DNA from 3 places in the Lentzea sp. NPDC059081 genome. Region 2 is predicted to be linked to each of the others. Evidence: riboswitches for the same ligand, from Rfam matches in the RefSeq annotation. Region 2 holds a riboswitch; each other region holds the start of a gene.

What was found. Region 2 has a riboswitch for S-adenosylmethionine ahead of ACFWV3_RS11050 (aminotransferase class V-fold PLP-dependent enzyme). Riboswitches for the same ligand answer to the same signal wherever they lie in the genome.
Region 1: it holds a riboswitch for S-adenosylmethionine, as region 2 does, so the genes downstream of both, ACFWV3_RS39235 (methionine ABC transporter ATP-binding protein) here and ACFWV3_RS11050 (aminotransferase class V-fold PLP-dependent enzyme) in region 2, are expected to answer to the same signal.
Region 3: it holds a riboswitch for S-adenosylmethionine, as region 2 does, so the genes downstream of both, thrC (threonine synthase) here and ACFWV3_RS11050 (aminotransferase class V-fold PLP-dependent enzyme) in region 2, are expected to answer to the same signal.

What each region holds. Positions count from the first base shown of each region.
Region 1 covers NZ_JBHYGW010000031.1:73,820-83,618, reverse strand. Annotated here, with positions in the region: gene pth (aminoacyl-tRNA hydrolase) at 1-12, shown strand, start outside; gene ACFWV3_RS39265 (fatty acyl-AMP ligase) at 9-1,622, opposite strand; gene ACFWV3_RS39260 (DivIVA domain-containing protein) at 1,723-3,015, shown strand; gene ACFWV3_RS39255 (ABC-F family ATP-binding cassette domain-containing protein) at 3,035-4,807, opposite strand; gene ACFWV3_RS39250 (4-(cytidine 5'-diphospho)-2-C-methyl-D-erythritol kinase) at 4,889-5,851, opposite strand; gene ACFWV3_RS39245 (MetQ/NlpA family ABC transporter substrate-binding protein) at 5,909-6,697, opposite strand; gene ACFWV3_RS39240 (methionine ABC transporter permease) at 6,727-7,383, opposite strand; gene ACFWV3_RS39235 (methionine ABC transporter ATP-binding protein) at 7,407-8,405, opposite strand; SAM riboswitch class I at 8,630-8,723, opposite strand; gene rsmA (16S rRNA (adenine(1518)-N(6)/adenine(1519)-N(6))-dimethyltransferase RsmA) at 8,812-9,648, opposite strand.
Region 2 covers NZ_JBHYGW010000004.1:112,670-122,468, forward strand. Annotated here, with positions in the region: gene ACFWV3_RS11035 (TetR/AcrR family transcriptional regulator) at 1-421, shown strand, start outside; gene ACFWV3_RS11040 (M28 family metallopeptidase) at 394-1,326, opposite strand; gene ACFWV3_RS11045 (potassium/proton antiporter) at 1,458-2,945, shown strand; SAM riboswitch class IV at 3,019-3,133, shown strand; gene ACFWV3_RS11050 (aminotransferase class V-fold PLP-dependent enzyme) at 3,171-4,502, shown strand; gene lspA (signal peptidase II) at 4,526-5,296, shown strand; gene ACFWV3_RS11060 (RluA family pseudouridine synthase) at 5,448-6,332, shown strand; gene ACFWV3_RS11065 (NAD(P)-dependent oxidoreductase) at 6,406-7,008, shown strand; gene ACFWV3_RS11070 (LysR family transcriptional regulator) at 6,994-7,893, opposite strand; gene ACFWV3_RS11075 (inositol monophosphatase family protein) at 7,917-8,687, shown strand; gene ACFWV3_RS11080 (AsnC family protein) at 8,674-9,516, opposite strand; gene dnaE (DNA polymerase III subunit alpha) at 9,762-9,799, shown strand, end outside.
Region 3 covers NZ_JBHYGW010000048.1:27,816-37,614, reverse strand. Annotated here, with positions in the region: gene ACFWV3_RS44115 (polysaccharide lyase 6 family protein) at 1-494, opposite strand, end outside; gene ACFWV3_RS44110 (NUDIX hydrolase) at 538-972, opposite strand; gene ACFWV3_RS44105 (SPFH domain-containing protein) at 1,046-1,975, shown strand; gene ACFWV3_RS44100 (hypothetical protein) at 1,975-2,187, shown strand; gene rpsT (30S ribosomal protein S20) at 2,408-2,674, shown strand; gene holA (DNA polymerase III subunit delta) at 2,819-3,796, opposite strand; SAM riboswitch class I at 3,875-4,007, shown strand; gene thrC (threonine synthase) at 4,019-5,275, shown strand; gene ACFWV3_RS44080 (DNA internalization-related competence protein ComEC/Rec2) at 5,259-8,048, opposite strand; gene ACFWV3_RS44075 (helix-hairpin-helix domain-containing protein) at 8,427-9,119, opposite strand; gene ACFWV3_RS44070 (DegV family protein) at 9,207-9,799, opposite strand, start outside.

The sequences.
Region 1 (9,799 bases), on a different contig from region 2:
GCGTTCCACTAGACCAGCGCGGCCGCCGCGGACCGGCGCAACTTGCCCGACGGCGTCTTCGGCAACGTCCCCGGCGGCTGCACCACCACGGCGAACGGCCGCAACCCGACGGCGTCGACGACCCGCGCCGTCACCTGCTTGACCAGGTCCTTCTCCGCGGCGTCATCGCCGGCGAGCTTCGACTCCAGCACCACGGCGAACCGTTCGCGCTGAGTCCCCGCGTCCAGCCGCACGGCGACGGCGTTGCCGGCCCGCACGCCCTCCACCGAGCACGCGGCACGCTCCACGTCGGTCGGGTAGATGTTCCGCCCGCCCATGATGATGACGTCCTTGCGCCGCCCGCAGACGACGACCTGACCGTCCTCCACCAGGTACCCGAGGTCTCCTGTGGACAGCCAGCCCTCGGCGTCCTGAGTGGCCAGTGGACCGTCCACGGTGAGGTACCCCGGCGTGACGGCCTCGCCCCGGATCTGGAGCTCGCCGACGTCCCGCACGCCCAGCACGTCGCCGAAGTCCGACACCACCCGCAGCTCCAGCCCCGGCAGCGGCGGCCCGAGCAGCGGGAAAGCCCTCCCCTTCTCGGCGGGAACAGCGCGTTTGTCGGCCTCGACGGCGTCGGCGTCCACGACGTCCACCGACAAACCGGTGAACAAAGGCGCGAAAGCCACACCGAGAGTGGTCTCCGCCATTCCATAGGCGGCCAAGATGGACTCCGGGCGCAATCCGAAACGAGCCCCGGCCGAAACGAAGGACTCCACCGCGGCGGGGTCGATCGGTTCGGCTCCGTTCAACGCCAGTCGCATTGACGACAGGTCGAACGAGTCGGACGAGGAAGCCAGCCTGCGCGCCACGATCGCGTACGCGAAGTTCGGCGCGGCGGTGATGGTGCCTCGGTACCTGGTGATCAGGTCGGCCCACAACGTCGGGCGCGACAGGAAGTCGACAGGCGTGACCTTCACCAGTTCCAGCCCGAACAGCATCGGCACGGTCAGGAAGCCGACCATCCCCATGTCGTGGAACAACGGCAGCCACGACACCATCACGTCGGACGAGGGGTCCAGCGCCGCCGCGATCTTCATTCCGTTCGCGTTCGCCATCAGATTGCGGTGTGTGATGCGCACCGCTTTCGGATCCGCGGTGGACCCACTCGTCAACTGCAGCAGAGCCGTGGCATCCTCGGGGGTGGGAACAGGAGCAGCGATCGGCTCCGCGTCTAGCTCAGACAGCTTGCGGTAGGGGATTCCGTGCTGGTCCAGCACGGGAGCCAGGGCGTCGAAAGGGCTGCCGAGCAGGACCAGGCGCGAGTCGATCATGGCGAGCACCCGCAGCGTGTCCTCGGCCCACTCGGCCAGGTCGGTGCGTGGTGTGGGTTGATGCAACATCGTGACGCTGCCACCACACAGCCATGCGGCCTGCACGGCGGGGGCGATCACGGCTGGTTCGGCGGCGAGCACGGCGATCGCGGTGCCCGGCGCCACGTCGAGCGCACCGGCCATCCGCCGGGCGCGTTCGTGCACCTCGGCCCAGGTCCGGCGGACGGGCGCGGCGGGTTCACCCGTCGTCATTCCCCTGTCCCCGCCGTTGGAGGCCGTCGCCAGCATCACATCCACGAACTGACTCATGTTCGCGATCGTAGTGGCGCCGTTTGGTCCATCAGGGCGAAACGTTGTGCCACGCGAAACGCGATACTCCCCAGTACAGGTACGCAGGAGGAGGTCATTGGTGGATCGGGGCGGCCCCGGAGCGCAGCATTCCCTTCCCGCGCATCCGGCACCTCTGCTGTCCGCTCAGGACGTGGCCCTGGTCGCGTTCCACCGGCCCCCGAGGGGTCAGCGCGGGTACGACGCGGCGGAGGTGGACTCGTTCCTCGACCGCGTCGAGGCGACCATGCGCAGCAGGGACATCCTGACGCGCGAGGACGTGCTGAACGTGAAGTTCAGCTCGGCGTCCCGCGACCCCGGTTACGACGTCAACGAGGTCAACGTCTTCATGGAGCTCGTGGCCGACACGTTGCGGTCCACTCCGCAACGGCAGCAGGCCTCGGCGCCGGCGCAGGGTGCGCACGCCACGTCGCAGGCGATGAGACCCGCGGTCAGACTCTCCCCCGACGACGTCGCCGCCGTGCGCTTCCACAAGCCCAGACCGGGGACCCGCGGGTACCACGAAGGCCAGATCGACGCGTTCCTCGACCGGATCGAGGCCACCCTGCGCGGCAGGGACAACCTGACGGCCGGGCAGGTCCAGGACGCCGTGTTCGGCGAGTCGGCCCCCGGAACGTTCGGGTACGACCAGGAGGACGTGGACACGTTCCTCGACCTCGTGGTCCTGATGTTCGAGACGGCGCCACCGCCGCCCAAGGCGCCTCCCGTGACGACCCAGCTGCCGCGTCAGCAACAGGGACCCCAGCAGAGGCGTCCACAACCGCCGCAGCGCCCCCAGCAGCAGGCTCCCGTGCAGAGACCGGCCGCGCCAGCGTCCGTCGACTCTCCGAAGCTCACAGCCGCCGACATCCGCAACGTCGCGTTCCACCGCCCTCCCCGCGGCCGCCGCGGCTACCAGGAGTCCCAGGTGGACGCGTTCCTGGACCGCATCGAGGCCACGCTCCTCGGCCAGGACAACCTGACCGGCAAGGACGTCCGCGACGTCCGGTTCTCCCGTCCGCTCATCGGACGACGCGGGTACGACGAGACCGAGGTGGACGCGTTCCTGGGCCAGATCGAGCAGCAGCTCTCCGGCCCGATGCGCAGCATGCCCCCGGTGAAGTCCTGGAAGGACCTGCGCCAGCTGCGGATCCCGCAGGCGCCGGCCGGTCAGCGCGGCTACCGCACCGCGCAGGTCGACCGGATGCTCGAGGAGATCGGCGTCGCGCTCGACGGCATGCTGGGGGCGACCTCCGAGGAGGTCATGAAGGCGCGCTTCAGCTACGCGCTGCTCTCCGGCCAGGGCTACGACACGTCGTTCATCGACGAGCTGCTGCCCCAGCTGGCGAACGAGCTCCGCCGCCGGGGCAAGTAGCCCGCACCGCGAGCGGCGCTCAGCCCTCCACGACCTCCGCCGCGACCATCCACGCCGCCTCGACGTCGGACTCCTCGGCCAGCACGCCGCGGAGCTCGGCGTCGAGCTTCAGCAGCCGGTCGGGGTCGGTCGCGGCCTCGGCCAGCGCGGCGTGCAGCTCGGCCTCCTTCTTGTGCAGCACCTCGAGCCGCCGTTCCAGCCGCGCCAGCTCCTTGCGGGCGGCGCGCTGGTCGGCGGCGTTGGAGGGCGCTTTGTCGGCGGCCGGGGCGGCAGCGGCGCTTTCCCTGTCGCGCAGGGAGTCGCGGCGCTTGAGGTACTCCTCGATGCCGCCGGGCAGGTCGGTCAGGCCGCCGTCGCCGAAGAGCGCCACGACCTTGTCGCAGACGCGCTCGACGAGGTACCGGTCGTGCGAGATCACGACGAGCGTGCCGGCCCACGAGTCGAGCAGGTCTTCCAGCTGCTGCAACGTGTCGATGTCGAGGTCGTTCGTCGGCTCGTCGAGCAGCAGCACGTTCGGCTCGGCCATCAGCAGCCGACACAGCTGCAACCGCCGCCGCTCACCGCCGGACAGGTCCGACACGGGCGTCCACTGCTTCTGCGACGAGAACCCGAACCGCTCGCCCAGCTGCGAGGCCGACATCTCGTACTTGCCGAGCACGACGCGGCGGGCGACCTCCTCGATCGCCTCCAGCACGCGCATCGACCCGTCGAGGTCGAGCAGCTCCTGCGACAGGTGGGCGATCTTGACCGTCGCGCCCTGGATCCGCTTGCCCGTCTCGGTCTCGCGCTCCCCCGCCAGCAGGCGCAGCAACGTCGTCTTGCCGGAGCCGTTGACGCCGACCAGACCGATCCGCTCACCGGGCCCGATGCGCCACGTCAGGTCGCGCACCAGCACGCGGTCCGGAATGGACAGTGTGACGTCCTCGAGCTCGATCACCGTGCGCCCCAGGCGCTTCTTGGCGAACGCGAGCAGCTCCACCTTGTCGCGCAACGGGGGCACGTCCGCGATCAACGCCTCCGCCGCCTCGATCCGGTAGCGCGGCTTCGAGGTCCGCGCGGGCGCGCCGCGGCGCAGCCACGCGAGCTCCTTGCGCGCCAGGTTCTGCCGCTTCTCCTCGAGCGTGTCGGCGAGGCGCTGCCGCTCGGCGCGCGCGTAGATCCAGTCGGCGTACCCGCCCTCGTACTGCTCGACCTTGCCCTTCACGACTTCCCACGTGCGGTTGCAGACCGTGTCGAGGAACCACCGGTCGTGGGTGACGACGACGAGCGCGCTCCTGCGGGACAACAGGTGTTCCGCGAGCCACCGCACGCCTTCGACGTCCAGGTGGTTCGTCGGCTCGTCGAGCACGAGCAGCTCGAGGTCCTGGATCAGCGCGGCGGCCAGCGCGACGCGGCGCCGCTCGCCACCGGACATCGTGGAGACGACGGAGTCGAGGCCCAGCGCGGTGATGCCGAGTCCGTCCAAAATGGACCGCACGCGGGCGTCGGCCGCCCACTCGTGCTCGGACTCGAACCCGAGCGGGTCGATCACGGCGTTGCGCACGGTGGAGCCATGCGGCAGCTCGGTCCGCTGCGTCACGACGGCCATCCGCAGCCCGCGCGAGCGCGACACCCGGCCGTCGTCGGCGGGTTCCAGCCCGGCCAGCACCTCGAGCAGCGTCGTCTTGCCGCCGCCGTTCAGGCCGACGACACCGATCCGGTCGCCCTCGTTGACGCCGAGCGACACGCCGTCGAGCAGCGGACCGACGCCGAACGACTTCGACACGGACTCCAGGTTGACCAGGTTGGCCATCGAAACCTCACGACTCAGAAGAAAATGCCCCGCACGAGGCTACCTACCGGACCCGAAGGCGCTGTTCGCCAGCCGACGCTGTTACGCGTGCACCTCGGGTGGGGTGGGCTTGGGCTCTTCGGTCGTGATCACGCGCGCACCGGGCACCGGCCCGTGCGCGACCCGGACGGTGCGGCACACGCCGGCACCGGCCAGCTCGGCGGCCACGCGGACCGCCGTGTCGCCGTCCTCGCACAGGAACGCCGTCGTGGGCCCGGACCCGGACACGATGCCGGCCAGCGCGCCGGCGTCGACACCCGCCCGCAGCGTGCGGCGCAGGTTCGGGCGCAGCGAGACGGCGGCGGCCTGCAGGTCGTTGCCCAGCAGCAGCGCGAGCTGGCGCGGGTCGCCGGACGACAGCCCCTCCAGCACCGCCTCGACCGGGCCGACGCGGGGCGGGTCGCCCTCGGCGCGCAGGCGGTCCAGCTCGTCGAAGACGTCCGGAGTGGACAGACCGCGCCGGTCGAACGCGATGACCCAGTGGAACTGGTGGCGGCCGAGCACGGGCACGATCCGCTCGCCGCGGCCCGTGCCGAGAGCGGTGGCGCCGTAGAGGGCGAACGGGACGTCGGCACCGAGCTTGCCGGCCAGCTCGGCCAGCTCGTCGCGGCTGATGTCGAGCCGCCACAACGACGACAGGCCGACCAGCGCCGCCGCCGCGTCGGCACTGCCGCCCGCCATGCCGCCCGCGACCGGGATGGCCTTGCGGATGACGACGCGGACCTTCGGGTCGTCCGCGTCCTTGCCGACGTGCGCCGCGAGCAGCTGGACGGCGCGCCAGGCGAGGTTGGAGGCTCCGGTGGGCACCTGGTCGGCGCCCTCTCCGTACACCTCGACGCCGGGCTCGTCGGCGACCGCGACGGTGACCTCGTCGACCAGCGAAAGCGCCTGGAAGACCGTCACCAGGTCGTGGTAACCGTCCGGGCGCACGTCACCCACGGCCAGGTGCAGGTTGACCTTGGCCGGGACGCGAACTGTGACCGGGGGAGGAACGACTGCGAGCACCACGTCAGCCTACGGGCGTTCTCGGGTCCCGGACTCCTCCCCCGGCCATCGTCACCGTCAGACCGGGATGACCGAGCCGTTGTACGTCTGCTTGATGTAGTCCTTCACCTGCTGCGAGCCGAGCAGCTCCGCGAGGTCCTTCACGCGCTTGTCGTCCTTGAGCTCGGTGCGCGTGACCAGGCCGTTCGCGTTCGGGTTGCCCTCGGCCTTCTCCAGCGCGAGCGAGTCGGTGGCGGGCTTGAGACCGGCGTCGATGGCGTAGTTGCCGTTGATGACCGACGCGTCGGTGTCCTCCAGCGAACGCGGCAGCTGAGCGGCCTCAAGGGGCACGAACTGGAGGCCCTTCGGGTTCTCCGCGAGGTCCCGGACGGTCGGCTGGTCGACCGGCTTGAGCTTGATGAGGCCGTTCGCCTCCAGCAGCTTCAGGCCGCGGGCCTCGTTCGTGGCGTCGTTGGCCACGGCGACCTTGGCACCCGACGGCAGCTCGTCGAGCTTCTTGTACTTCTTCGAGTACAGGCCCAGCGGCTCGACGTGGACGGGCGCGACCCACTCGACCTTCGCGCCGCTCTCCTTCGTGAACGTCGCCAGGTACGGGACGGTCTGGAAGTAGTTGGCGTCCAGCGAGCCGTCGACCAGCGCCGTGTTGGGCTGCACGTAGTCGGTGAACTCGACGACCTCGATCTTCAGACCCTTCTGCGCGGCGAGGTTGTCGGCCACGTACTTCAGGATCTGGGCGTGCGGGACGGGCGAGACGCCGACCTTGAGCGTGTCGGACGCGCTGGAGCCGGACGAGCAGGCGGACAAAACAGTCAAAGCGACCGCGATCAGGGCAGCCTTAATACGCATGATGTTCCTTTTGAGAATTTTCTACTGGTTCAGACGGAGGCGTGCCGGCGCCGGTCGGACGCACGGGCGGCACGGGTGAAACCGAGCTGGATCACGGTCGTGAGCACGGCGAGCCACGCCACGGTGCTCCACAGGATCCGGTCGTTGAAGCGCTGGTAGCCCTCGCGGATGGCGAGGTCGCCGAGGCCACCGCCGCCGATCACGCCGGCCATCGCCGAGTACCCGATGAGGGCGATCACGGTAACGCCGATGGCGTTGATCAGCGCGGGCAGCGACTCGCGGATCAGCACGCTCCTGACGATCCTCAGCGTCGAGGCGCCGGTGGTGATCGCGGCCTCGACCACGGTCACGTGCACCTCGGACAGGATGTTCTGCACGAGCCGCCCGACGAACGGGATCGCTCCCACGGCCAGCGGCACGATGACCGCCGTGCTGCCGATGGAGCCGCCGACGATCAGGCGGGTGACCGACGTGAGCGCCACGAGCAGCACGATGAACGGCATCGAGCGGCCCAGGTCGGTGACGAAGCTCAGGATCCTGTGCACCGCGGCGTTCGGCCGCAGCCCGCCCTTGGCGGTGAGCTGCAGCCAAACACCCACGGGAACGCCCAGCAGTGTTGCGATGATCGTGGAGACGCCGACCATGTACAGCGTTTCTCCGGTGGCCTCGACGAGATACGAGATCACGTCGGACCAGGGTGTTGCAGACCTCACGCAGCTACTCCCTGCGGCCCCTTCAGGGACCTCTGCACCGCACCGCCGGCCTCGCCGATCCACTCGAGAGCGGAGTCGGAGCGCTCGCCGTTCAGGCCGAGGCGGAAGCGCGCGACGGGCGTCTCGCCCAGCCGGGTGAGGCCACCACCGACGATGTTCAGCTCCACGCCGAACCGGTGGGCCGCCTCCGGCAGCAGCGCGCCGACCGCGGCGAACCCGACGAGCACCACGTCGGCGACCCGGTCGTAGGCGGTCTCGTTGATCGGGTTCAGGTCGACGGCGGGCAGCAGCGCGGAGCTCGTGCGGCTCGTGGGGCTGTTGACCAGGTCGAGGACCTTGCCGTGCTCCACGACGCGACCCTGCTCCAGCACCGCGACGTCGTCGCAGATCTTCCGGACCACGCCCATGTCGTGCGTGACGACGAGGACGGTCACACCGAGCTCGGCGCGCGCACGGTCGAGCACGGTCAGCACGGAGCCGGTGGTCTCGGGGTCCAGGGCGCTGGTGGGCTCGTCGGCGAGGAGCACGGACGGGTTGGCGGCGAGGGCACGCGCCACGGCGATGCGCTGGCGCTGCCCGCCGGACAGCTGGTCGGGGTAGGCGGCGGCCTTGTCGGTCAGCCCGACGAGGTCGAGCAGCTCGCCCACACGGGTGCGGCGCTGCGGCCCCGGCACGCCCGCGCTCTCCAGCGGCAGGGCGATGTTGCCGGCCGCCGTGCGCTGCCGGAGGAGCGAATCCCCTTGCGGCACAACGCCGATCTGCCGGCGGGCAGCGCGGAGCGCGCTTCCGTCGAGGCTCGTGATGTCGGTGCCGTCGACGCGGATCGCACCCGAGTCGGGACGCTCGAGCAGCGCGACGCAGCGGGCGAGCGTCGACTTGCCGGCCCCGCTCGGGCCGACGACGCCGAGCACGGAGCCCGCCTCGACGTCGAGGGTCACGCCGTTCAGGGCGCTGACACCCTGGAAGGACTTGGTGAGGTTTTCGACAGTGATCACTTCTGCTCCACGGCTGCGCGCGACGGCACCTCGCCCGGCTGGTACGGGCGTGCGCGGTCGAAGTTTCTGCTCAGGTGTGTGCGCCCCTCGTGCTTCGGGAGGGCCGCGTCAAAGGACTGTGAGAAGGCGCCTTAGACGAGGTGGCGACGACATGCAGAAGCGGTGCGACGGCACTGGTCGACGACTCGACGGCGCGTCAGCATTCGCGTGGTACCCATGGTGATCCTCCATCGGTCCTGGCGTTAGCACCTGCCCGCATCCAGCGGGTGGTTGCTGCGACGTCGTAGAGCCAGGTCTCTCAGTCGCTCCGGATGGCAAGTAGCAGTCAACCGGACGGACGTTCGGTTGCGCAAGCCAGATTCCGATTCGTTCGACAGATCACACTGTTGGCCGAAGGATCCCCGGCCTAGACCTCGGCGATCCGGATGAAGTCGATCACGCTGAGCTGTTCGCCCCTTTGCCGGGGATCGATGCCCGCCTTCTGGAGCAGCTCGTCGACGTTCTCGGTGGTGCCCTTCAGCGCGGCCCTGAGGGTCTTGCGGCGCTGGGCGAAGGCGGCGTCGACGATCTTGAAGAGCTTGCCCTTGTCCACCGTGGACAGTGGCTTTTCGTGTCTGGTGAACGAGACCAGGCCGCTGTCCACGTTCGGAGCGGGCCAGAAGACGTTCTTGCCGATGGCGCCCGCTTTTCGCGCTTCGGCGTACCAGGCGAGCTTCACGCTCGGGACGCCGTAGATCTTGTTGCCCGGCTTCGCGGCCATCCTGTCGGCCACCTCCGCCTGGACCATGACGAGGCCTTTGTGGAGGGTGGGGAGCTCGTGCAGGAGGTGGAGGACCACCGGGACGGCGACGTTGTACGGGAGGTTGGCGACGATCGCCGTGGGTTGCACCGGCAGGTCTTCTTGGGTGACTTTCATGGCGTCCTTGAGGACGACGTGGAGCTTGTTCGCGTTGTCCGGGTCGTGTTCCTGGACTGTTCGGGGGAGCCTGTTTGCCAGGGGTGGGTCGATTTCCACCGCTACCACTTGGCTGGCTGCTGGGAGCAGGGCGAGGGTCAGGGAGCCCAGGCCTGGGCCTACCTCGAGGACTACGTCCTCATCGGTGAGGTTGGCGGATGCGACGATCTTGCGGACCGTGTTGGGGTCGTGGACGAAGTTCTGGCCCAGTTTTTTGGTTGGGCGGATGTCCAGCTCGTTGGCTAGACGGCGGACTTCGGCGGGTCCCAGCAGGCTCACGTCCTGCATTCTCGCACCGGGTTCCAGCGTGGTCGCGGTTGGCTGGTTCCGTGTTCCAGCGTGGTCGCCTGTGGCGGTTCCGTGCCTGTTCCAGCGTGGTCGCCAGTGCGGTCTGGTGCCTGTTCCAGCGTGGTCGTGCACCTCGGACGAAAGACTGGGT
Region 2 (9,799 bases):
GAACCGGGAGGCGTTGCTCAAGGCGACGGTCGAGCGCTGGGAGCGGGAGCACACCGAGAAGGTCATCGAGCTGGTCGAGGCGGAGCAGACGCCGCGGGACAAGCTGAGGACCCTCTTCGGGACGGTGCTCGACCGCACGCGCAAGGGGTCGGTGGAGATGGCGTTGCAGGCGGTCGCGGACAACGAGGTGGTCGCGCCGGTTCTGCGGCGTGTCACCGAGAAACGGCTGGGATACCTGACCGAGCTGTTCGTGCAGCTCGGGTTCGACCGCGACCGGGCCGGCAAGCGGGCGTTGATCGCGTTCAGCCTCTACCTGGGGCAGGCGCAGATGCAGGCGACGCTGCCCGGCCTCGTCGAACCGGTGCTCGACGAGGCCGTGCAGGTGCTAACGGGTCACGCCGCCGTCGCCCACAACGCGTAGGCGATCACGTCCGCGTTGCGGTCGAGCGCCGTGGCGTTGATGTTCGACGTCGTGTCGCAGGACGCGTGGTAGCAGCGGTCGAAGGCCTGACCGGCCGTGCCGCCCCACTTCTGCGCCTGCGCCGAGGTCTTGGTCTCCTCGGCACCGGTGAAGGTGCCGCCGACCGGGATGCCGGACCGGGCGAACGCCGCGTGGTCGGACCGGCCGCCCACGCTGGTCAGCTCGGTCTGCACGCTGATCGACGTGAAGCCCGCCTGCAGGCGCTGTTGCAGGGCCAGCGAGCCGGAGGGCTGGCCGGAGGCGCTGTAGACGAAGTAGCCGGCGTTCGGCGAGCCGGTCATGTCGAAGTTCAGGTACGCCTTGATCTTCGACTTGTCGGTGCTGGACAGGGAGTTCACGTAGTAGGTCGAGCCGACGAGACCGCGTTCCTCCGCGCCCCACCAGCCGAAGCGCACGTGCTTGGTGGGCTGGAAACCGGTGGCCTTCATCTGCAGGGCCACCTCCAGGATCGACGCGGAGCCGGAGCCGTTGTCGTTGATGCCGGGGCCCGCCGTGACGCTGTCGAGGTGGCCGCCCAGCATGACGACGTTGTTCGCGTCGCCGCCGGGGTAGTCGGCGATCAGGTTGTAGCCGGTGGCGCCGCCGTTGGTGAACGACTGCACGCGCGTCGTGAAGCCGGCCGCGTCGAGCTTGCCCTTCACCCAGTTCACCGAGGCCAGGTACCCCGGACGTCCGTGAGCGCGGTTGCCGCCGTTGGCGGTCGCGATCGACTGGAACTGGGAGAGGTGGGACTGGACGTTCGCAACCGAGATGTTCGGTGCCGCCAGGGCCGCCGGAGCGGCCGCGTGCGCCGTGGTTGTTCCGGCCACCGTCAAGGCGGCCGCCAGCGCGATCAGGATCCTCATGGTTCAACTCCGTGCAGGGTTGGGATTGAGCCACTGATCAACGTGCTCCACTGTGCGTCCGGCCCACCAGGGGCGAACGTCGGGAGTTGTTAACGCGTCTGATTCGTCCAGATCGGTGGTGATCAACCAGAATGGTCCAGGTGGGTGACGTCACGGTCGTACTGGGCATCGGCGCTGCCGTACTGCTGATCTCCGTGATCGCGGTGCGGGTGTCGACCCGGCTCGGGCTGCCCTCGTTGTTGCTGTACCTCGGGATCGGCGTGCTGCTCGGCGAGTCCGTGGCCGGCATCAAGTTCGACGACGCCGGCCTCACGCAGTCGCTGGGCATCGCCGCTCTCGTGCTGATCCTGACCGAGGGCGGGCTCACGACCCGTTGGCACGCCGTCAAGACGTCGCTGTGGTTAGGCGTCGCACTGTCCACAGTGGCCGTTGTGGTCAGCGTCGCCGTGACGGGGACGGCGCTGCACTTCCTGCTCGGCCTCGACTGGCGGATGGCGTTGCTGTGGGGCGCGGTGCTGTCGTCGACGGACGCGGCCGCGGTCTTCAGCGTCCTGCGGTCGCTGGGTGTCGGCGCGCGGCTCACCGGCGCGCTCGAGCTGGAGTCGGGTCTCAACGACGCACCGGTCTACATCGCGGTCGTGCTGCTGGCCTCGTCCGACCAGATCTCCTGGACGGCGCCCCTTCTCGTGGTCTACGAACTGGCCGCAGGCGCGCTCATCGGTGTCGTGCTGGGCGTGTTCGGCGGTGCGGGGCTGAGACGCGCGGCCTTGCCCGCCACCGGTCTCTACCCGCTCGCGACCGTCGCGGTGTGCGTGATCGCTTACACCGCGGGCGATCTCGCGCACGCGTCCGGGTTCCTCGCCACCTACGTCGCCGCGCTCGTCCTCGGCAACGCCCGGCTGCCGCACCGCGCCGACACGCTCTCGTTCGCCGAAGGCCTCGGCTGGCTCGCGCAGATCGGGCTGTTCGTGCTGCTCGGCCTCTACGCCTCGCCGATGCGGTTGCTGGACGTGCTGGTCCCCGCGCTGATCGCGGGTGTGGTGCTGACGTTCGTGGCCCGGCCGCTGTCGGTGGTGTTGTCCTCGTTGCCGTTCAAGGTGCCCTGGCGCGAACAGGCGTTCCTCTCCTGGTCCGGCCTGCGCGGCGCGGTGCCGATCGTGTTCGCGCTGATCCCGTTGATCCAGGGCGTCGAAGGCGCGCGTGAGCTGGTCGACGTCGTGTTCGTGCTGGTCATCGTGCTGACCGTGGTGCAGGGGACGACGCTGCCGTTCCTCGCGCGGCGCCTCGGGCTGGTGCGCGCGGGGGAGCCGCAGGAGGTCCAGGTCGACTCCTCGCCGTTGGACGAGCTGGGCGCCGAGCTGCTGCAGGTGCACATCCAGCGCGGGTCGAAGCTGCACGGCGTCTACATGTCCGAGCTGAGGCTGCCGAGCGGCGCCACGGTGAGCCTCGTGGTGCGCGGCGGGAAGAGTTTCACGCCACAGCCGACGACCAGGCTGCAGACCGACGACCAGTTGCTCATCGTCACCACCGAGGAGGCGCGCGAGGCCGCTGAGCGGCGCGTTCGTGCCGTGGACCGGGCCGGTCGCTACGCACGGTGGAAGGGCGAGACGGGCGATTGAGTCGGTTCCCGATGCTTCTCAGCATGTGATCGGGTGTCGACGGGCGCCGCGGGCTCCGCTAACGTCGTCGGCAGGTCATGAGAGCCAGCGTCAAGCCCAAGCTTGCTGGCCGGCAACCCTCCAACCGCGGTGGGGTGCCCTTGGTGAGGACCTGGTCCGGCGCGCGGGGCGCCGGTCAAGCGCGGGCCTTCGCTCAACGGGGCCCCTGGCCTCGGAGGCAGCTCGATGACGCTCGCGATCACCCCCAGCACCACCACGGCGGTTCCGGCTGTCGTCGGCGCTGACCTGAGGGTTCCCCTCGTCACCGGAGAGCGCGTCACGTACGCCAACCTCGACCACGCGGCGAGCGCGCCGTGCCTGCAGGAGGTGCGCGACGCCGTCGACGAGCTGCTGCCCTGGTACGCCAGCGTGCACCGCGGCGCCGGGTTCGCCTCGCAGGTCTCGACCCGCGTCTACGAGCAGGCGCGCGACCGCATCCGCAAGTTCGTCGGCGCCCGCTCGTCCGACACCGTCGTCTTCACCCGCAACACCACGGACTCGCTGAACCTGTTGGCGCGCAGCGTTCCCCGCAACACCGCCGTTGTGCTGTTCGACAGCGAGCACCACGCCGCGCTGCTGCCGTGGCGCGGTCCGCACGTGCAGCGCATTCCCGCCCCTTCGTCGTCCGGCGCGGCCCTCGCGGCGCTGGACCGGGCGTTGGCCGCCGCCCCGGTCGGCCCTCGGCTCGTGATCGTCACCGGGGCGTCCAACGTCACGGGGGAGCTGTGGCCCGTCGCGGAGCTCGCGAAGGTCGCCCGCCGGCACGGCGCCCGCGTCGCGCTCGACGCCGCGCAGCTCGCCCCGCACCGCCCGATCGACGCCCGTGAGCTCGACGTCGACTACATCGCGTTCTCCGGACACAAGATCTACGCGCCGTTCGGCGCCGGTGTGCTCGTGGGCCGCGCCGACTGGCTGCAGCAGGCCCAGCCGTACCTGGTGGGCGGCGGCGCGACGTCGAAGGTCACCGACCACGGCGACCGGCTCGGCGTGGCGTGGTCCGCCGTGCCCGAACGGCACGAGGCCGGCAGCCCGAACGTCGTGGGCGTGCACGCGCTGGCCGCGGCCTGCGAGATCCTGTCGCGGCACTGGGAGCAGACCGTCGCGCACGAGCAGGAGCTGCTCGCGCGTCTGCGTGAAGGCCTGCGCACGATCCCCGGCTTCCGCGAGCTCAGGATCCTGTCCGACGCGGACAAGGTCGGCGTCGTGAGCTTCACGGTCTCCGGCTTCGACGCGGGCTTCCTCGCGGCGGCGCTCTCGGCCGAGTACGGCATCGGTGTGCGCGACGGCGCGTTCTGCGCGCACGTCATCGTGGGCCGTCTGGTCAAGCAGGTCGGGTCGCACGAAGAACGTGCCGTGCGCGCGTCGATCGGCCTCGGCACGACGGTGGAGCACGTCGACCGTTTGGTCGCGGCGCTGCGCACTCTCGTCACCGAGGGTCCGAAGTGGACGTACGCGCAGCGCGACGGCCGCTGGGTCGCCGAGGACGACGGCCGAACCCTGCCGCCGTTTCTCGCGTAGTCCCTGGAGTGGACAATGACCTGGTGACGGACGAGCCCAAGGCCGACGAGAAGGTCTCCGCGGAGGCCGCCGGGAAAGACGGCGGGAAGGCCGCGGAGAAACCGGCGGAGACGCTGGTCAGCGAGCCGGAGAAGCCCGTCTTCGAGGTCGTGACACCCGTCGTGGAGGACAAGGCCGAGGCGCCGGCCCCCGCGAAGGCGGAGGACGACGACGTCGTCGAGGGCTTCTCGTTCACCGGTTCGCTGCCGGAACCGCGGACGAGGTTCCTCGCGGTCCTGGCCGCCGGCGTGCTGGCGCTGGACGTGCTCACCAAGGTCTCGGCCGTGGCGTTCCTCGAGGGCGCCGACCCGATCAAGATCTTCGGCGGCGCACTCTACCTGACGTTCGTCCGCAACCCCGGTGCCGCCTTCGGGCTGGCCGAGGGCTGGACGTGGATCCTCGCGCTGATCGCGTTCGGCGTCGCCGGGTTCATCGTCTGGATCTCGCGCAACCTCCGCTCGCAGGGCTGGGCGGCCGGGCTCGGCCTGGTGCTGGGCGGTGCCGTCGGCAACCTCGCGGACCGCCTGTTCCGCGAGCCGGGACCGATGCGCGGCCACGTCGTCGACTTCCTGTCGCTCTTCGACCCGTACGGCGGCGTGTGGCCGGTGTTCAACATCGCCGACATGGCGATCGTCGGCGGTGGCGCGACGATCATCGTGCTCGCGCTCATGCAGCACGACTACGACGGGACGATCACCAAGGACGAAGAGTCTCCCGTCGCCGTCGAGCAGGACGGGCTCGCGAAGCCCGACTAGCGCGGCTGGTAAATTCGTGGTTCTGCCCGGTGTGGTCGCTGGTGAAGAACGCCCAGCTCAGGCGCACGAGAGGCGAACCACAGCCAGAAGAAGGTCGAGGCCCCGCGTGAGCGGATACCGAACGCTGCCGATTCCCGACGGTCTGGACGGCATGCGCGTCGACGCCGGCCTCGCGAAGCTGCTCGGCCTGTCCCGCACCGCCGTCGCGGCCATCGCCGACGCCGACGACGTGCTGGTCGACGGCCGGGTCGTCGGCAAGTCCGACCGCCTCACGGCCGGGTCGATGCTCGAGATCACGCTGCCGGCGCCGCCGCAGCCGATCACCGTCCAGGCGATCCCCGTCGAGGGCCTGAAGATCATCCACGAGGACGACGACATCATCGTCGTCGACAAGCCGGTCGGCGTCGCCGTGCACCCGTCGCCCGGCTGGACCGGGCCGACCGTCGTGGGCGGGCTCGCCGCAGCCGGGCACCGCGTCGCCACGTCCGGCGCCGCCGAGCGCCAGGGCGTCGTGCACCGGCTCGACGTCGGCACGACGGGCGTGATGGTGGTGGCCAAGTCCGAGTCCGCGTACTCCGCGCTGAAGCACGCCTTCAAGGAGCGGACCGTCGACAAGGTCTACCACGCGATCGTGCAGGGCCACCCGGACCCGATCAAGGGCACCATCGACGCGCCGATCGACCGCCACCCGAAGCACGACTACAAGTTCGCGGTGATGAACTCCGGCAAGCCGTCGATCACGCACTACGAGGTGATCGAGGCGTTCCGCGCGGCGTCGTTCGTCGAGGTGCACCTGGAGACCGGCCGCACGCACCAGATCCGCGTGCACTTCTCCGCGCTGCACCACCCGTGCGTCGGCGACCTGACCTACGGCGCCGACCCGACGCTGGCCAAGCGCCTCGGCGTCACGCGGCAGTGGCTGCACGCGCGGCAGCTCGGGTTCCACCACCCCGCCGACGGGCAGTGGGTCACGTTCACCTCGGACTACCCGGACGACCTGGCGCAGGCGTTGGAGAAGCTCCGCGAGGAAGGCTGATTTACTTCAGGTAAATCATCGCTTGACGACGTTGCACTTGATGTTAATCGGTGCGCTCAATAGCGTTGCCGGCATGAACCTGATCGTTCTCGCAGCCTCCGGACGGACCGGTCTCGCTCTGGCCAGGAAGGCCCTGGAGCGCGGCCACACCGTCACCGCCATCGCCCGCGACCCCGAGCGGATCGACCTCGACCACGAGAACCTCCGCAAGGTCGCGGGCGACGTGAGCGACCCGGCGAGCATCGCCGCGGTCGTCGGCCCGGACTCCGTCGTCCTGTCCGGCCTGGGCACCGACGTCCCGGGCGTCCTGTCCGCCGGCGCCAAGGCGGTCCTCGCGGCCGAGCCGCGGCGCGTCATCTGGCTCGGCGCCTACGGCACGGGCCCGTCCGCCGAAGCCGCCGGCGAGGGCGCCGCCGTGCTGGAGAAGTTCTTCGGCGACCGGATCCCGGACAAGGTCGCCGCCGACACCGCCGTGCTCGCCGCCGGGGGCACCGTCTTCCACGCCGGGGTGCTGACCGACGAACCCGAGAGCGCGACCAGGCGCACGGCCGGCCTGGACGAGGCGCCGCCGTTCGACCTCTCGGCGAAGGTCAGCCGCGACACCGTGGCGGCCGCGATGCTGGACGAGGCGGAAAACCCGCGCTTCGCCGGCGCCGTGGCCCTACCGCTGTCGTAAGACGTCGGTGAGGGTTGCTCGCACCTGGTCGCGCAGCCAGGCGTGCGCGAGGTCCGAGTCGTAGCGCTGGTGCCAGTTGCAGTTGACCGGGGCCTCCGGCGACTCGGCGGGCAACGGCCGGGTGACCAGCCCGAACGCCTCGATCAACGGCCGGCACAGCACCGTCGTGGTGGTGACCAGGACGTCGCTCGCGGCCGCGATCTGCAGGGCGGAGTGCACCGTCGCCACCGTCGCGATCACCCTGCGGCGCAGGCCCTGCGAGGCCAGCAGGTCGTCGATCGGCGCGGTGAGCCGGCCACGCCGGGACACCAGCACGTGCGACTGCGAGGCGTAAGCGGGCAGGTCGAGGTGGCCGGCGCACGGGTGGCCGGGCCGCATGACCACGGCGATCGGGTCGGTGCCGAGGGTCTCCGAGCGGAACTCCGGGAGGTCCGGGGCGCCGCCGCCGAGCTCCAGGTCGATCCGGTGCCGCAGGTCGTCGGTGTCGGAGGACTGCTCCGCCAGCACCCGCAACCGCACACCGGGCGCCTGCTCCGCGATCTTCCCGACCAGCACCGGCACCAGCGACGACGCGAGGGCGTCGTGGCACTGGATCGTGAACGTGCGGTCCAGCGTGGCGAGGTCCAGCTCCCGGCTCGGCGAGAGCACGGCGTTGGCCTCCCGCACCAGCCGGCGCACCTCCTCGGCGATCCCCAGCGCGTACGGCGTCGGCGTCATCGAATGGCCCGTCCGCACCAGGATGTCGTCGCCCGTCACCTTCCTGATCCGTCCCAGCGTCCTGCTGACCGCGGGGGACGACAGGTGCAGCCGCTCGGCCGCACCCATCACGCTGCCCTCCTCGAGGAGGGCGTCCAGCACCGTCAGCAGGTTCAGATCCGCTTGCATGACTGACAATCTTGGAGGACCCCATGCTCAGCGCCACCACCGCCGCCGTCCGCCGCGCCGGAGCCCGGTTGCTCAAGCGCTACTCGACCGAGTCGCGCACCTCCGGCCTCGCCGGCGTGCTGGCCGGCGTCCGCGCCAACGACGAGGCCGTCGTCGACCTGCTCGAGCCGGCGCTCGCCGAGATCAACCCGGCCGCGAGCTGGCTCAACGACGAGCACGGCTCCGGCCCGCTCGCGGAGGGCGAGTGGTGGCTGATCGACCCCGTCGGCGGCAACCTGAACGCGATCCACGGCATGACCGACTGGAACATCGGCGTGAGCCTGGTCCGCGACGGCCGCCCGGTGCTCGCCGTCGTGTACTTCCCGCTGTTCGACGAGATGTTCACGGCCACCGAGGGCGGAGGCGCGTTCCTCAACGGCGTGCGGCTGACCGTCTCGGACAAGACCTCGCTCGACGGCGCGCTCGTCGGCACCGGCCAGGCCCAGCCCGGTCAGGGGCCGGAGATGGCGGACCGGGTGGGCGCGTCCTTCAGCGCCATGTCCAAGGAGGCCCTCTACGTGCGGATCTCGGTGCCCGTAACGCACCAGCTCGCCCAGGTCGCCGCCGGGCGCATGGACGCGCACTGGCAGTTCGACAACGTGCGCGCGCACGCGTCGGGTGTGCTGCTCGTGCAGGAGGCGGGCGGTGTCGTCACCGACCTCGACGGCAAGCCGTGGACGATCGACAGCGCCGAGTACGTCGCCGCGGCGCCGGGGGTGCACGGCGCGGCACTGGACGTGCTCAGTCGTCGATAGTCCAGACGAGGGTGTTCAGGTCGACCTCGGGCCGCACGCTCCAGCGGACCTGGATGACCTGGGTCTCGTCCGGCAGCACGAACACCGTGTGACCGCCCGCGGTCTCGCCGGGCTGCACGCCGAGCTTGTGCGCGGGCCGCGAGGACAGCGAGACCGGCGCCTTCGTGACGGTCTCGCCGGTCTTGGTCACCAGGACGAGGTACATGTCCGGCAGCGAGGTGTACGAGACCTGCGAGGCGTTCGTCACCTCGGTGTGCACGACGACGGCCCGTTCGCCGTCCGCGAGCTTGTAGCCGGCCGCGGTGAACAGGAAGTCGGCCGGGTCGACCACCTCGACCAGCTGGATCTGCAGGTGCGCGCCCTCCAGGCTGTCGGCCTCCAGCGAGGAGCCGATCTTGCCGGTGCGCGAGACGGGTTTGGGCTGCGGCTGGTCGGCGCGCACCCACCCGGCCGACTGCGGCGGGCCCCACGTGGCCTGTTGCGGCTGGGCCTGGGGCTGGGCGGGGAACGGCTGGCTGACCGGCCCCTGCGGCCCGTACTGCTGCTGGACCTGGTGCGGACCGCTCTGGTGCACGGCGTACGGGCCGGACTGGGGCGGGCCGAAGTAGTTGCCGTAGGCGGCGGCGTTCGCGAGGGCCCGGCGCACGCCGTTCGGGTCGCACTCCACGCCGACGAGCACGGGCAGGCCGCTGCCGGACAGCGTGATGAGGCGCATGGCGGCTTCGCGCGGATCCATGCCCAGCCGCTGCGCGAGCTCGTGCACGGCTGCACGGCCCGACTCGGCCAGGACGGCGAGCAGGCGAGCGTCTACGGGATCGGGGGCCACCACGAAATGAAACGCTACCCGGCGGGACCGGCCGCCGTGTCACCGCCCGCCTGATCGTGATCACACCGCGCGCACCGGCCGGTTTCGCGACTCGCCCGTCCCGCACGCGACCACCGCCCCGCGCGGCCTGTAGGGTTGGCGGGCGCCAGGACGTGAGAGTCCCTTGTTCGCGCAGAAACGCTTGCTACACAAGGGGGTTGCCCGTGGTGGACTCGTTTGTGCACCTGCACGTGCACACCGAGTACTCGATGCTCGACGGAGCCGCCAAGGTGGCGCCGCTGTTCGA
Region 3 (9,799 bases), on a different contig from region 2:
GCGATCTCACTGCCCGGACCGGTGATCTGCAGGTACACGCCCTCGTTGCTGCGGTTCGAGAACGTGTTGAGGTCGACCTGGACGTCGTTCGCGCTCACGGTGAGCGAGGCGCCGTTCTTGTCGCCGTTGTAGGTGTTGCGGGTGATGCGCGTGGCCTGCGCCTTGACCGGGACGGACATCGAGCTGGTCCCGTTGAACACGAACCCCTCGATCGTCACGCCCCGCACGGCTCCGAGCTCGAAGCCGCCGCGGGTGAACACCGTGGCGCCGGTCGTGCGCGCCGCCACGGTGATGCCCGGCTTGGTGATCTTGACGGGCTGGTCGGCGGTGTGCACGCCCTCGGCCAGCACGATGCGCTGTCCCGGCACGGCGGTGTCGATGGCGGCCTGCAGGGAGGCCGTGGTCGAGACGCCGACGACGGCCGCGTGGGCCGGTGCGGCGACGAAGGACGACAGCAGGGCGGCCGCGCCGACAGCGGCCAGTGATCGGATCATTCGCCAACTCCGTTGGGTGCGAGTTGGCGGCGGTAGACGCAAGCTACCGCAGGATGCCCGTCGGCGGGGTGTTCCGGTACAGGCCGAGGGCGGTGTCGATCGACGGCACGCGCTCGAGCGTCCCGACGTCCGCCAGCGGGAACCACTGGGCGAAGTCGGTGGTGCCGTCCACCTCGTAGCGCAGCTCCCCGCCCACGATCCGCACCTCGTACATGATGCGCAGCGCGTGGTAGTCGCGGTCGGGCTCCTCGCGGAACTCCGAGTCGATGCCCAGCAGCCGCAGGACCTCGACCTCGAACCCGGTCTCCTCCTCGAACTCGCGGACGACCGCGTCGTACGGGTGCTCGCCGTGGTCCAGGCCGCCGCCGGGAAGGATCCACCGCTTGCCCGACGGGCCGAGCCAGCGCGCCAGCAAGATCTCCTCCGCGTCGTTGACGCACACCCCGTAGGCGGCCACACGCTGCTTCTTCGCCCTCATGCGACTCAGCGTAACTTGCGATCATCGCGAAAAAAGTGATATCACTTAGATACTACTTCGCTAGGGGGTCCGGATGAGCGCATCCATCGAGACGACGGTCCACATGCCGGCACCTGCCGTCCGTGAGAAGCACGCGCGGGAGCTGACCGGTCTGCCGATGTTCTTCGTGGGTTTCGGGGTGTTCGTGGTGGCGGTGTGGACGATCATCGAGGGAATCAGCACCGCCGTGGAGACCGAGGTGCCGCCGGTGGGGGCGATCATCACCAGCCTCCTGCTGTTCCTGGCGGGAGCGGTGGTGATGCGAGGGCTGTTCACCGTCGCGCCCGGTGAGGCGCGGGTGCTGCAGTTCCTCGGCCGCTACGTCGGCACGGTCCGCACGGACGGCCTGCGGTGGGCGAACCCGCTCACCACCCGTCAGAAGATCTCGACCAGGATCCGCAACCACGAGACGCAGACGCTGAAGGTCAACGACGCGGACGGCAACCCGATCGAGATCGCCGCCGTGGTCGTGTGGCAGGTGGAGGACACCGCCCGCGCCCGGTTCGAGGTGGACGACTTCGTGCGGTTCGTCGGCATCCAGACGGAGACCGCCGTGCGGCACATCGCGACGAGCTATCCGTACGACAACCACGACGAGGCAGGCCTGTCGCTGCGGGAGAACGCGGACGAGATCACCGAGACGCTGGCGATCGAGATCTCGGCACGCGTGCAGTCCGCCGGCGTGAAGGTGATCGAGTCGCGGCTCACCCACCTCGCGTACGCGCCGGAGATCGCACACGCCATGCTTCAGCGACAGCAGGCGGGCGCGGTCGTCGCGGCCCGCACGCGGATCGTGGAGGGAGCTGTCGGCATGGTCGAGCTGGCGCTGGAACGGCTCGCCGACCACGACGTCGTCGAGCTCGACGAAGAACGGAAGGCGGCGATGGTGTCGAACCTGCTCGTCGTGCTGTGCGGTGACCGCTCCACCCAGCCCGTGGTGAACACCGGGTCGCTGTACACCTGATGGCCGATCGCAAGAGCGTTCTGCTCAGGCTCGACCCGGCCGTGCACGACGCGTTGAGCAGGTGGGCGAACGACGAGCTGCGCAGCACCAACGCGCAGATCGAGTTCCTGCTGCGGCGCGCACTGGCCGAAGCGGGCCGGCTGCCCGGCGAGGCGAAGAAGATGCCTCGCCGCGGCCGCCCGCCGAAGAACCCGGAACCGGGCGACGACTGAGCGCTCGCGGCCGCACCAGATGGCCGTACGCGATGGTCACCAGGCGTCGGGGACGCCGCGGAAGGCCACGTTCGTGGCCCGGTGAGCTGGCCTGATATCCTTCGTCGTCGTGAACGCGCGGCACTCCGCCGTGGAGGAGAGCCGGTCCAGGCGAACAGCACTGGCCGGTGCCGACGAAGCGCGTCACGAACTCCGGTTTCGACACGAAGGGTGATGTCGCATGGCGAACATCAAGTCCCAGCTCAAGCGGATCAAGACCAACGAGAAGGCGCGCCTGCGCAACAAGTCGGTCAAGTCGTCCCTCAAGACGGCCATCCGCAAGTTCCGCGAGGCTGCCGAGGCCGGTGACAAGGCGAAGGCCCTGGAGCTGCTGCAGGACGCGTCCCGCAAGCTCGACAAGGCCGCCACCAAGGGCGTCATCCACGCCAACCAGGCCGCCAACAAGAAGTCGGCGATGGCGCTGCGCGCGAACCAGCTCGAGGGCTGATTCCGCTCGTAGAGCATCGAACTTCGGCAAAGGGGTCCGCTTCCTCAGGGAAGCGGGCCCCTTTCGCATTCGGTCCGGTGCGTCGTCGCACCGCGATTCACCGGCGCTTGGACACCTGATCGGATCCCGCGCCCGAGGTGATCGCTAACGACGGCCGTGCGCCGCGACGATCTTGAGCACGGCGCGTTCCAGTGCGTAGTCGGCGTCGGCCGCCACGCCCTTCACGTCGGCGTTGAGGCCCGCGACCACCTGCATCGCCTCGGCGAGGCCCGACTGGTCCCAGTTGCGGGACTGGGCCTGCGCCTTCTTGATCTTCCACGGCGGCATGCCGAGCGGACCGGCCAGGCTGAACGGGTCTGCCCTGCCGACCGCGGACACCCGCGCGACCGTGCGCACCGCGTCCGCCAGCGCGTCCGCCACGAGCACGTGCGGGACGCCGAGCTGCATGGCCCAGCGCAACGCCTCCATGGCGCCCGCCCGGTCACCGACGACGGCCTTCTCCGCCACGGCGAACCCGGTCACCTCGGCCTTGCCCTGGTGGTAGCGGCGGATCTCCTCGACCGTCACCTTGCCGTCGGTGTCCGACACGAGCTGCGACGCCGCGGCGGCGAGCTCGCGCAGGTTCGTGCCCACGGCGTCGATGAGCGTGGCCACGGCCTCCGGGTCGATCTTGCCGCCCGCCTGCCGCACCTCGTTGCGCACGAACGCCTCGCGGTCACCGGCCTTGGTGACCTTGGGGCACTCGGTGACGCCGGCGCCCGCCTTCTTCAGCTGCCCCGGCAGGTCCTTGGCCGCCTTGCTGCGACCACCGCCCGTGTGCACGACGACGAGCGTGACCCCGTCCGCCGGCGCCTTGGTGTAGGAGAGCACCGTGTCGGCGACCTCCTTGCCGATGTCCTGCGCGTTCTGCAGGACGATCACGCGCCCCTCGGCGAACAGCGACGGGCTGACCAGCTCGGCCAGCTCAGGAGGGGTGAGATCAGTCACCTGCACACGGGTCAGGTCCGCGTTCGGATCGACCTTCCGTGCAGCCTCGAGAGCCGCCCGAACAGCCCGTTCGACCAGCAGCTCCTCCTCGCCGATGACGAGGTGCAGTGACTCCGGTGCGCTCACACTCCGCATCCTTCCACGTCCCGGATCGTGGACGTTGGTGGCTGAGCGACGGACCGGTGCCGTAGTTTGGTAGGCACAACTGAACACCGCTCATCCAGAGGGGCAGAGGGACCGGCCCGAAGAAGCCCCGGCAACCGGCGTCAGCGCAGCAGTGCACCACCGCGCGCGGACGATCACGGTGCCAATTCCGACCCGTTCGATTTCGCGGGAAAGATGAGGAGATACCTCGCGATGACTGCTGTCTCTGTGCCCACGAGCACCAAGTTCGACCTCGGCCCCGCCCGCGCACTGCTGTGCCGTGAATGCGGAAACGAGACCCCTCTCGCTCCTGAGTACGCCTGTCTGGAGTGTTTCGGGCCGCTGGAAGTGGCCTACGACTTCGGGAAGATCCGGCGCGAGGACATCGAAGCCGGCCCCAGGTCGATCTGGCGCTACCGCGGCCTCCTCCCCGTTCCGTCCACTGTGGAACAGCACCCGAACACCGATCCCGGCGGCACCCGCCTGGTCGAGGCGCACAACCTCGCCAAGGCACTGGGAGTCCGCAAGATCTGGGTGAAGGACGACACCGGCAACCCCACCCACTCGTTCAAGGACCGCGTGGTCGGCGTGGCCCTGGCCGCCGCCCGCGAGCTCGGCTTCAAGGTGCTGGCCTGCCCCTCCACCGGCAACCTGGCGAACGCCGTCGCCGCGGCCGCCGCCCGCGCCGGCTGGAAGTCCGTCGTCCTCGTTCCCTCCAACCTCGAACGCGCCAAGATCCTCATGAGCGCGGTGTACGAAGGCGACCTGATCGCCGTCGACGGCAACTACGACGACGTGAACCGCCTCGCCCAGGAACTCGCCGCGGAGAACGAGGACTGGGCGTTCGTGAACGTCAACGTCCGCCCGTACTACGCGGAGGGCTCGAAGACGCTCGGCTACGAGGTCGCCGAACAGCTCGGCTGGCGCCTGCCCGACCAGATCGTGGTGCCGATCGCGTCCGGCTCGCAGCTCACCAAGGTCGACAAGGCGTTCCGCGAGCTCGGCCAGCTCGACCTGGTCGAAGCCACGCCGTACAAGGTCTTCGGCGCGCAGGCCACCGGCTGCTCCCCGATCTCCGCCGCCTTCAAGGCCGGCCACGACGTCATCCGCCCGGTCCGCCCGGACACCATCGCCCGCTCGCTGGCGATCGGCGCCCCGGCCGACGGCCCGTACGTGCTCGACGCGGTCCGCCGCACCAACGGCGCGATCGAGGACGTCACCGACGAAGAGGTCGTCGAGGGCATCAAGCTCCTCGCCCGCACCGAGGGCATCTTCGCCGAGACCGCTGGCGGCGTGACCGTGGCGACGGCGAAGAAGCTGATCGAGTCGGGCCAGCTCGACCCGGACGCGGAGACCGTGCTGCTCATCACCGGCGACGGCCTCAAGACCCTCGACGCGTTGGGCGACACGATCGGCCCGCGCGCGACGGTCCCGCCGTCGGCCGAGGCCGTCATCAACGCGCTGCGCTAGTCATCACCTCCTCCCGGACGCGATCTCCTTGCCTCAGAAGGAGATCGCGTCCGTCTTGAGCCACCCGGTGCGCGGGAACCGTTGCAGGCCGTCCATCACGTGCGGCCCGACCGGAAGCGCGTTCGCACGCCACGCCGCGACTTGTTTCGGCCACGCGGATTCCGCCTTGAGCGCGTTGTAGTGGTAGTCGTGCCAGACGTGCGGCGCGATCCGCAGCGCGTCGTCGAACACGAACTCCGACACGAGGTCGTACGCCTCCTCCGGCGTCTCGGCCTTCGTGGGCGGCAGCACGTGCGTGGTCTTCGCCTTGTGCGTGATGGCGCGTGTGCCGTCGGCGAGTGTTTCGCAGATGTAGTAACCGAAATCGGGCTTGAGCTCGTCGTGCGGCCACGGCGAGGGCGAGTAGCCCACCTGCCAGAGCGCCCACGCGAAGCCCGGCGTGCCACCGGGAATCGGGTAGCGGGGGTTGTACAGCCTGACCCAGACCATCTCTTCTCCTTCGTACGACTCGGTTCCCCGGCAACACCGCCAGGTCGCCGTCCTTGTCCGTGCGCAACACCAACGCACCTCCCGTCCGCAGCGCGTCGATCACGTGCGGACTCGGGTGCCCGTACCTGTTGTTCTCGCCGACGCTCACCAGCGCGACCCGCGGCCGCACGGCCTTGAGGAACGCCGGCAGCGAGTACCGCGACCCGTGGTGCGGCACCTTGAGCACCTCGGCGCCGAGGTCCCGCTCTCCCAGCAACGACGCCTGGCCGGCCAGTTCGACGTCACCGGTGAGCAGCACCCGGCCCGCTCTCGTGTGGGCCTTGAGCACGAGCGAGTAGTCGTTCACCGTCGTGTTCGCGTCCTGGGCGACCGGCGGATGCCGCGGCCCCAGCACCTCCAGCTCCAGTCCCGGCAGGGCGAACCGCTCCCCCGCCTTCGGTTCCACGACCCGCACGCCATGAGCGCGGGCCCGCGCGCTGACCTCCCTCCACGCCCAGTCGGGCTCCTTGAGCGGCCCGACCGCCACGGCTCCCACCGCACGCCCGGTGAGCACCGCGTCGAGACCGCCGACGTGGTCCGCGTGCAGGTGCGTCAGCACGAGCAGCGGAATCCTCTTGATCCCCAACGTCTTCAGGCACCGGTCCACCGCACCGGGATCAGGCCCGGTGTCGACGAGGACCGCCCGGTCGGCGTCGTCCGTGGCGAGCACCAGCGCGTCACCCTGGCCGACGTCGCAGCTGACGACCTTCCAGCCCTCCGGCGGCCAGTCCGGCGCCACCACCTTCAGCGGCACCAGCACCACGAACCCGCCGACCAGCACCGCGACGACCAACGTCCGCGTCTTCTTGAAACGCAGCAGCAACACCGTCACCGCCACGACCGCCGTCAACGCGACCGCCCCGGCCCAGCCCTCCGGCCAGCCGACCGCCGCACCGGGCACGGTCGCCGCCTGCCGCCCGACCTGGACCAGCCAGGTCACCGCGGGCCCGGCGACGTGGACGAGCAGCTCGGCCGCGTCCGGCCACACCGGCGCGACGACCGCCGCCACCACCCCGAGCACCGTCGCCGGCGCGACCACCGGCCCCGCGACGAGGTTGGCGACCACCGACACCAGGCTCACCTGACCGCTCAGCCCGGCCACCACCGGAGCGGTGGCGAGGCTCGCGGCAGTCGGGATGACGACCGCCTCGGCCAGCCCGCTCGGCACGCCGCGTTCCTTGAGCGCCCGTGCCCACCTCGGAGCGACCAGAACCAGAGCCGCCGTCGCGATCACGGACAACGCGAACCCCGGATCACCGCCCAGCGCCGGATCGACGAGCACGAGGACGAACACCGCCGTCGCGAGGCTCGGCACCGCGGACCGTTCCCGTCCGAGCACCAGTGCCAGCAACGCCACCGCACCCATGACCGCGGCCCTCAGCACGCTGGGCTCCGGTCCGGCCAGGACCACGAACCCGACCAGCGCCACCATCGCGGCGACCGCGGCCTGACGGGGACCGAACCTCCGCAGGAGCAGGTAGACCACACCGCAGACGATGGCCAGGTTCGCGCCGCTCACCGCGAGCAGGTGAGCGAGGCCGGCCGTGCGGAACTCGTCGACGATGCGCGGCACCATGCGGTCGGTGTCGCCCACCACGAGTGCCGGAAGCAGCCCGGCCTCCTCGTCGTCCAGGACGGCACTGGCCTGACGCAGACCGTCCCGGAGCCCGTCCGCCCAGGTCTGCCAGACCGGAGGTGGTCGCGGGTCGATCGGCGGCCCGCGGACTCGCAGCAGCGCGGACGCCAGGTCGCCGCCGCGGGGTGGGGCGAGCGTGCCTTTCACCGTGACCTGTTGGCCTGGCAAGAGGTCACGCCACTTGTCCGCTGGCGCCAGCAGCACCAGATGGGCGCCATCGGTGGTCGCCGTGAAGATCACGTGGTCGACGCCGCCCTGCTGACCGCCGAACCCTTCCGCACGAATGCCCTTGGGCCTGGTGTCGACCTCCACCGTCAGCGTGGAGCTGCGGCCTTCGTCCGCGGCCAGGCGGAGCGGATGGGTCTCGGCTCTCAGGACGTTCCCGCCCACCCAGGCCGCCGCCACCGGTCCGGAGATCAGCAGGGCGATGGCACACGTTCTGGTCCACCACGCCCGGCGCCAGGCCGCGAAGCCGATCGCTCCTGCGGTCAGTCCTGTCAGGACGGCCGCCTGCCAGCTGAGGAAGAGGCCGGCCACGGCTGTGGTCCACACCGCCGCCGCGGCCGGGGCCAGGCGGTAGTCGTGGGCTACCGGGTGTGTGCGGGGCACCGGGACCTCCGGTGTGCGGGAAGGTCGCCGTGGCCGGGCCGGTCAGGTGGCGGGAGGGTGTGGGGGTGGGTGGATCGCGGGCAGGTCTGAGGGCCGCGGCTCGCCGGGCGGCGTCGGCGGGTGCCGGGGTGGTGGGAGCTGGCGTAGCGGGTGATCCGGACTGAGGGCATGGCTGACTCCTGGAAGTGCGTGGACTCGGGGTGCGGCCGGAGTGGGGCGGCCAGGCGGGGATTGAGCGGGCTGCCACAGGCGGGGCTGGAGGTCAACCGAACGCGTCCGCGATGGGCGGGCCTCGCGATGGGCACGGGCTTTGCTCGACCAGCACGAGGGCGCGGGCCGCTCGGTGCGGGCGGTGGGAGACCACGGACGGGGCGCTGGTCAGGTGTGGAGCAGGTCGGCCAGCTTGGCGAGTTTGGAGTCGCCGATGCCTTCCACGTCGCGGAGCGCGTCGACCGAGGCGAAGGGGCCCTTGCGGGTGCGGTGGTCGACTATGCGCTGGGCCGTCACCGGGCCCACGCCGGGAAGGGTGTCGAGCTCGGCGGCGGTGGCGGCGTTCAGGTTCAGCTTGGCCGGGGCGGCGTTCGGGGCGTTGGGCGCTGCCGGGGGCGGGATGCCCACGGCTATCTGTTCGCCGTCGGCCAGTTTGCGGGCGAGGTTCAGGTCGTGGAGGTCCGTGCCCGGTTTCAGGCCGCCGGCCAGGCGGAGGGCGTCGGCCACCCTCGCGCCGGAGGTGACCGTCACCAGGCCAGGGGTGGTCACCTCGCCGATGACGTTCACGACCAGTTCGGGCGCGGGGGCCGTGGTGCTCACCAGGGCGAGGGCCGGTGCCTGTTCGGCGGCCGGGCTCTGCCACCAGCTGCCCAGGCCGATCACCGTGCAGGCCACGGCTACGCCGAGGCCCAGCAGTCCTCGGCGCGGGAGGCGGGGCAGGGTGAAGCGGCGGCGGGGCGGACCGTGTTCGTCGGAGTCCTCGGAACGCGCGAAGACCAGGGTCGGGTCGGCTCGCACCTTCTCGGCCAGGGCGGCCAGGCGTTCGCTCGGGCGGTCGTCCGGATGGGGGCGGGGCAACATGCGGGCGACGTTACGGAGCGGGACGGGTGGGGAGGTGGGGTGAGTTCCGGGGCTGTGGATTACTCGCGGGTTGTGGACAGGTCGCGATCACTCGTGGCTCGGGGACGGGGAGTTGTCGGGGGTCTGTGGGATGCTGTCGGGTCCTCCCGGCAGCACCACGACGCCCAGCACGCCCGGTCCGGTGTGCGCGCCGATGACCGCGCCGACCTCGGAGATCACGCATCCCGTCGAACCGGGGAGGCGTTCGTCCAGCCGGGTCGCCAGCTCCGCGGCGCGTTCGGGTGCGGCCAGGTGGTGCACGGCCAGACCCACGGGTCCGTCGCCCGCCGCGGCCGCCGCGAGGTCGACCAGCCGGCCGACGGCACGGCTCATCGTGCGCACCTTCTCCAACGGCACGATCCGGCCGTCTTCCATGTGCAGCAACGGTTTCACCGCCAGCGCGGTCCCCACCAGCGCCGCCGCCGTGCCGATCCGCCCGCCCCGGCGCAGGTGGTCCAGCGTCTCCAGGCAGAAGAACATCCGGGTCTGCTGAGCAGCGGAGGTCGCGGCTTCCTCCACCTCGGCGTGCGAGCTCCCGGCGGCAACGGCCGCGCACGCGCGCAAGACCGAGAACCCGAGCCCCATGCCCGTCGAGCGCGAGTCGACCACGCGGATGCGGGACGGGTTGATCTCCTCGGCCG